3 regions of the Shewanella violacea DSS12 genome follow, and region 1 is predicted to be linked to each of the others. Evidence: predicted binding sites of a transcription regulator. Region 1 holds the regulator's gene; each other region holds the start of a gene.
What was found. Region 1 encodes MetJ, which represses methionine synthesis genes. Its sites were predicted from a motif close to TAGACGTCTAGACGTCTA; they were not measured.
Positions count from the first base shown of each region.

Region 2: the regulator MetJ is predicted to act here: its motif matches at 929-946, upstream of metK (methionine adenosyltransferase).
Region 3: the regulator MetJ is predicted to act here: its motif matches at 1,277-1,294, upstream of SVI_RS08655 (cystathionine beta-lyase).

Region 1 covers NC_014012.1:4,242,629-4,244,912, forward strand. Annotated here, with positions in the region: gene metB (cystathionine gamma-synthase) at 1-879, opposite strand, end outside; gene metJ (met regulon transcriptional regulator MetJ) at 1,112-1,426, shown strand; gene SVI_RS17635 (sulfite exporter TauE/SafE family protein) at 1,591-2,284, shown strand, end outside.
Region 2 covers NC_014012.1:845,781-848,064, forward strand. Annotated here, with positions in the region: gene metK (methionine adenosyltransferase) at 1-885, opposite strand, end outside; gene tkt (transketolase) at 1,326-2,284, shown strand, end outside.
Region 3 covers NC_014012.1:2,109,969-2,112,252, reverse strand. Annotated here, with positions in the region: gene pdsS (proteobacterial dedicated sortase system histidine kinase) at 1-1,183, shown strand, start outside; gene SVI_RS08655 (cystathionine beta-lyase) at 1,336-2,284, shown strand, end outside.

The sequences.
Region 1 (2,284 bases):
CTGCTGTTTCGCGGCAATCTTATGACCCGGATGTGTTTCAAGACCCGGGTAGTATACCTTTTCCACGGCCAAACTAGTGGTTAATACTTCTAATATGCGCTGAGCATTAGCCTGATGCTCACGAATACGTACCGCAAGGGTACGAATACCACGTAAGGTTAGATAACTATCGAAGGCTGACCCAGTTAGGCCTAAGGTATTCGACCACCAATGTAATAACTCACCTAACTCGGCATCCTTAGCGACGACGGCACCACCGACTACGTCGCTATGGCCATTGATGTACTTAGTGGTCGAGTGAATAACGATATCGGCGCCGAGAAGCAAAGGTTGCTGTAGAATTGGCGACAGGAACGTATTATCGACCACCACTAAGGCATCTACTAAGTTACTTGCCTTGGAAATAGCTTCGATATCGACGACACGCAGTAGTGGATTAGACGGTGTTTCCAGCCAGACCATCTTAGGCTTGCGAGCAATAGCAACTTCGAGTGCAGCGCTGTCGGTCTGATCGACAACAGCTAACTTAAACGCTCCCTTCTTAGCCAAGTTAGTAAACAGACGATAGCTACCGCCATAACAGTCATGGGGAACCACAAGCAGGTCATCGGGACCCAACAGGCTAGTCACTAATGTAATCGCAGCCATACCTGTACAAGTCACTATGCCAGTTGCGCCTTTTTCCAGGCTAGCAATGGCATCCCCAAGAATAGATCGAGTCGGATTACCCGAACGGCTATAATCGAAGTCTCTAGGATTCTTATGGCCATCGAAGCAATAATTAGTCGATAAATAGATAGGGGGCACCACAGCACCATGTTGGGTATCGGATTCAATCCCTTGACGCACTGCAATTGTGGCTAACTTACGTTCGGTCATCTACTACTCCTAAACTATTTACTGAACACCTTTCCCCTACAAAAAATGGTTAAGAGATGTCTGGACGTCTAAATGTACCTAAGGGAAAGCCTAGCGTCAACCGAATATAGCCGTTTAGACGTCCAAACATATGGAAATCTATTTGCAATTGTCATAAATAAGAGGCAATAATTTGACTGTACAATTTAAAGGGTTAAAATCTGCCCCGAATTTTGAATATACAGGTGAGTCAATGACTGAGTGGAATGGCGATTATATCAGCCCATATGCTGAACACGGCAAGAAGAATGAACAAGTAAAGAAAATTACTGTTTCTATTCCCTTGAAGGTACTTAAGGTTCTTACCGATGAGCGCACCCGTCGCCAAGTGAATAACCTGCGTCATGCCACCAATAGTGAGTTGCTGTGCGAAGCATTCTTGCATGCATACACAGGTCAGCCTCTGCCTAACGATGATGACTTGTCTAAAGATAAGCCCGATACTATCCCGTCCGAAGTGAAGCGCTTGATGGATCAGATGGGTATCGCCTGGGAAGATGTGGAGTAAGCAGACTCACTAAAATCTTGAACAGTCAGTTTCAGGGATCGCATTGCGCTCCCTGCTCTCTTCTACACTAGTATCACCCCTGCCGAAACAATCGAGTCAGACTAATACATCAGATAAATAGTGCTAACTATTTCGCCATTCACAATACAATTTAGAGAAAAGCCGTGCTTTCAATGATAGATCCAACAACTCTGGCTCTAGCCTCGTTAATTATCTTCTGTGGCGCCTTAACCCAGAGCCTAATAGGTTTTGGCTTAGCCGTTGTCGCATCCCCTTTACTCTATATTGTCGATCCTGAGTTGGTACCTGTCCCGGTTATCGTCATGGGCTTCTCTATCTCCTTATTGACACTAATAAGAGAGCGAGGCGCCCTGAAGTTTAATGGGCTGCAATATGCACTACTTGGGCGAATACCAGGGGGCTTTATTGGTGTAGCACTATTAATATATGCACCACAAGCAATTCTTGGCTTGGCCATATCAGGCATAGTTGCCGCGGCAGTCATTTTAAGTTTACTCAAGTTCAACTTAGCCGTTAACCGCAAGAGTCTATTTGGCGCCGGCGTGATATCTGGCATATTTGGCAATATTGCCGCTATCGGCGGCCCGCCATTAGCAATTCTGCTTTCAGGACAAGATGCCCGTCAGTTTCGCGCCGCGCTATCAGCCTTCTTTGTCTTCAGTTCATTAATTGCCTTGGCTATTTTAGCCGTCACTGGCTTTATCAATGTCAGACATATATGGCTATCTCTGTTGCTTATGCCATCGGTGATCTTAGGTTATCTAGTGGCGGGAAGACTGATAGGACGAGTAGATAAAGATAAGACTCGCACCGCAACCCTCATCTTATGTTCAATCA
Region 2 (2,284 bases), 1.6 Mb from region 1:
ACAACGATCCGCAAGACCCGCAGCAACTATGTTTTTAGCCACATAACGTGCCGCGTATGCCGCACTGCGATCGACCTTAGAAGGATCTTTACCCGAGAAAGCCCCGCCACCATGACGTGCCATTCCGCCGTAGGTATCAACAATGATCTTACGACCCGTAAGACCACAATCACCTACTGGACCACCGATAACGAAACGGCCTGTAGGATTGATGAAGTATTTAGTGTCTTTAGATAACCATTTAGCCGGTAGTACTGGCTTGATGATAGTTTCCATCACACCTTCAATCAGATCTGCTTGATTGACGCTGTCGCAATGCTGAGTAGAAAGAACAACTGCGTCGATACCGACAATCTTGTTGTTTTCGTAGGCGAAGGTCACTTGGCTCTTTGCATCGGGACGTAACCAAGGCAGAGTCTTACTCTTACGCATTTCAGATTGACGTTTTACCAGAGCGTGAGCATAGGTAATTGGTGCAGGCATAAGCACGTCAGTCTCGTTGCTGGCATAACCAAACATGAGTCCTTGGTCACCGGCGCCTTGCTCTTTAGGATCGGCACGGTCAACACCTTGGTTAATGTCAGGAGACTGTTTACCTATGACATTCAATACAGCGCAAGAGTCGGCATCGAAGCCCATATCTGAATTGATATAACCAATTTCACGTACGGTCTTACGGGTGATCTCTTCGATATCTACCCAGGCTGAAGTCGTGACTTCACCACCGACCATAACCATACCGGTCTTTACATAAGTTTCGCAGGCAACTCTAGCCTTAGGATCTTGCTCCAGAATTGCGTCCAATACCGCATCAGAAATCTGATCGGCGATTTTATCGGGATGCCCCTCAGAGACTGACTCGGAGGTAAACAGGTGCTGTGCCATGGTGATAAATCTCATTTTAAAACAATTTGAATGTGTAGAAGTATCTACATCTAGATGGCTATTTTAATTCAATTTCGTTTCCTTATCACCCCTGATGAGGAAATATTCTTGAGTTTATGGCCTAGTCTGTGGCATTTCACACTTGATTATGTTTATTAAGCTTTAGTTATCAGCTTGATAGGGCTGAAAGTAAAGTTTGCCGCCATGATGAATATTTTTCATTTACAAATGAAGGGGAAAAATAGATTATTCATCAAATCCTAAACTAGTCATTCCATTTATGAGGAAATATGCCCGTTTGGTGAATTAACGTTTGCGTCCATCTCCTATGTGGGCGAAAATATGGCTCCAAAATTTGCAGCAAAACATCGATACGGACAAGTGCCGAGCCTATGGTATTCGGTGTTTTTTAGACCTCATAAAAACAAGCAGGAGAGAGCATGTCATCTCGTAAAGAACTCGCAAACGCTATCCGCGCATTAAGTATGGATGCCGTTCAAAAAGCTAATTCCGGTCACCCTGGAGCACCTATGGGTATGGCGGATATCGCTGAAGTGCTTTGGAATGACTTCCTTAAGCACAACCCTAATAACCCAGAGTGGGTTGATCGTGACCGTTTTATCTTATCTAACGGCCATGGTTCTATGCTTATATACTCTTTGCTACACCTGTCAGGTTATGCACTGCCTATCGAAGAGCTTAAGCAGTTCCGTCAGTTGCATTCTAAGACACCAGGTCACCCTGAATATGGTTACACACCAGGTGTTGAAACTACCACAGGTCCACTAGGCGCTGGTATCAGTAACGCCGTAGGTATGGCAATTGCTGAGAAGACATTAGCGGCTCAGTTCAACCAACCTGGTCACGACATAGTCGATCACTTCACCTATTGTTTCTTGGGTGACGGTTGTTTGATGGAAGGCATCTCACACGAAGCCTGTTCTCTAGCGGGAACCTTAGGCCTAGGCAAGCTCATCATGTTCTGGGATGACAACGGTATCTCTATCGATGGTCACGTCGAAGGTTGGTTCACCGATGACACACCAAAGCGCTTCGAGGCTTATGGTTGGCATGTGGTTGCTGGCGTAGACGGTCATGATAGTGATGCTATTCGTGCCGCTATCGCAGAAGCTAAATCGGTTACCGACAAGCCGACTATGATCTGTTGTAAGACTGTTATTGGTTTTGGTTCTCCTAACAAGTCAGGCACTCACAACTGTCACGGCGCACCACTGGGTGATGCTGAGATTGCGGCGACTCGTGAATTCCTAGGCTGGAAGCACGGTGCTTTTGAAATCCCTGAAAATGTTTACGCAGGTTGGGATGCTAAAGAAGCTGGCGCGACTAACGAAGCAAGCTGGAATGACAAGTTTTCTGCCTATGAAGCTGCATTTCCTGA
Region 3 (2,284 bases), 2.1 Mb from region 1:
TTTAACCACACCACCTAAAGATTTTATCGACTCCCTGCAGGACTCAACAGTGCTCGAAGGTAGCCACATAAAAAATGCACTAGCCGGCAAACAAGGTTCCACCTGGCGCCTCACCCCGGACAATAAAGCCGTCATATTGGCAGCGGCCAGCCCTATCTGGATTGACGATAAGGTCATGGGTGTAGTCATCGCCGAAGAAACCACTCATGGCATCCGAACCCTGCGTAACAAGGCGCTGGAGAAATTATTTAACGTCATCTTGACTATCATGAGCATGGGCACCTTAGCCCTGTTCTTTTTCGCTTCCAGTATATCCAGCAGGATAAGAAAACTCAGGGATGAAACCGAAGAAGCCATCGACAGCCAAGGTAGGATTAGAAAAATCATTCAAGGCTCTGAAGTCAGAGATGAAATTGGCGATCTCTCTAGAAGTTTCGCCAACATTGTCGGCCGTCTGGGCCAATACACACATTATCTGGAGAATATGTCTGCACGCTTATCTCATGAATTGAGAACCCCAGTGGCCGTAGTGCGCTCTTCACTTGAGCATCTGAGCCTGCAACAATTAGATCCTGACACCCGAAAATATGTGGACCGGGCGGAAGAAGGCGTTAGCAGACTCAATATGATCCTCAATAATATGAGCGAAGCCACACGTCTGGAAGAGAGTTTATCTCAAGCGGAAGTAGACATATTTCCTCTGTCCAAGGTTATTTCGGGTTGTATGCAAGGTTATCAGCTCACCTATCCCGACCAGGAGTTTCAAGTCTGTGTCACACAAGACCCCTTAACCATGAGTGGTGTGCCCGAGTATATCGCTCAGCTTATGGATAAGCTGATTGCCAACGCGTTAGAATTCAGTACCGACAATACCCCCATCACAGTCACCTTAACGGCCAAGCACAGGCACGCAGAACTGACCATTTCGAACTTCGGTCCTCTATTACCTGAGAAAATGGCAGAGCAAATATTCGAATCTATGGTCTCAGTACGCCGACAGAAGGCCCAAGATAAGCCTCATTTAGGTTTAGGACTCTATATCGCTAGGCTTATCACTGATTTCCACCAAGGTTCCATCAAGGCAAGAGATCTACAGACGCCTGCCACAAACAGTAAATCTGGCGCAGAATTAGTCAGTTCAGGCGTAGAGATCTTGGTTTCATTGCCTTATATAAAATCATAGAATTCACCATAGATAACTGAATTTTGGTCATAACTTTAGACATGTCACCAAGCAGATATTCCTAAATGGAACCCACCCTTCCTTTTAGCCATTTAGATGTTAAGATGGCTAAAACCTATTATTTCTCCTGCTCGTATCTGGAAGTATGCCCTATGAAAAAAGAAACCAAGATCATCAGCGTTGGACGTGACAAGAAATGGACTCAGGGTGTGATCAATCCGCCTGTATTTAGAGCATCGACCATGATCTTCGATACTATGGAAGAGATGCGTTTTGCCACCAAAAACCGGGCTAATGGCGCAATGTTTTATGGCAGACGTGGTGGCCCTACCCACTTTGCTTTTCAGGCGGCGATTGCCGAGCTGGAAGGTGGCAGCGGTACGGCACTCTACCCTTCTGGCTCAGCGGCCATTAGCGGTGCTTTGTTATCATTTTTAAAATCTGGCGACCACCTGTTGATGGTCGACAATGTCTATGAACCGACCCGAGATCTGTGCAACAAGCTACTGGCAGGTTTTGGCATAGAAACCACTTATTATGATCCCATGATTGGCGAAGGTATCGCGGAACTAATCAGACCTAACACCAAAGTCTTGTTTTTAGAGTCACCAGGTTCCGTCACCATGGAAATTCAAGATGTGCCGACTCTAAGCGCAATAGCGCATCAGCATGACTTGGTTGTCATGCTAGATAATACTTGGGCCTCACCGATAAATTCTCGCCCTTTCGAGATGGGCGTAGATATATCCATTCAAGCGGCGACTAAATATATTGTTGGCCACTCAGATGTGATGTTAGGCACTGCGACGTCGAACGACACGCACTGGGAACAGCTGAGGGAGAATAGTTATCTCATGGGACAGTGCACCTCTCCTGATGATGTCTATCTCGCCAGCCGAGGACTGAGAACCCTAGGCGTTCGTATGCAACAACATGAAAAAAATGCCTTGAAAGTGGCAAACTGGCTAGCGACTCGCCCGGAAGTCGATCACTTAAGACACCCAGCATTCGAGACCTGTCCCGGTCATGAATTTTTTAAACGAGATTTCACTGGCTCCAACGGCCTGTTCTCTTTCGTGTTAAAACAGGGGGACCTCAAGT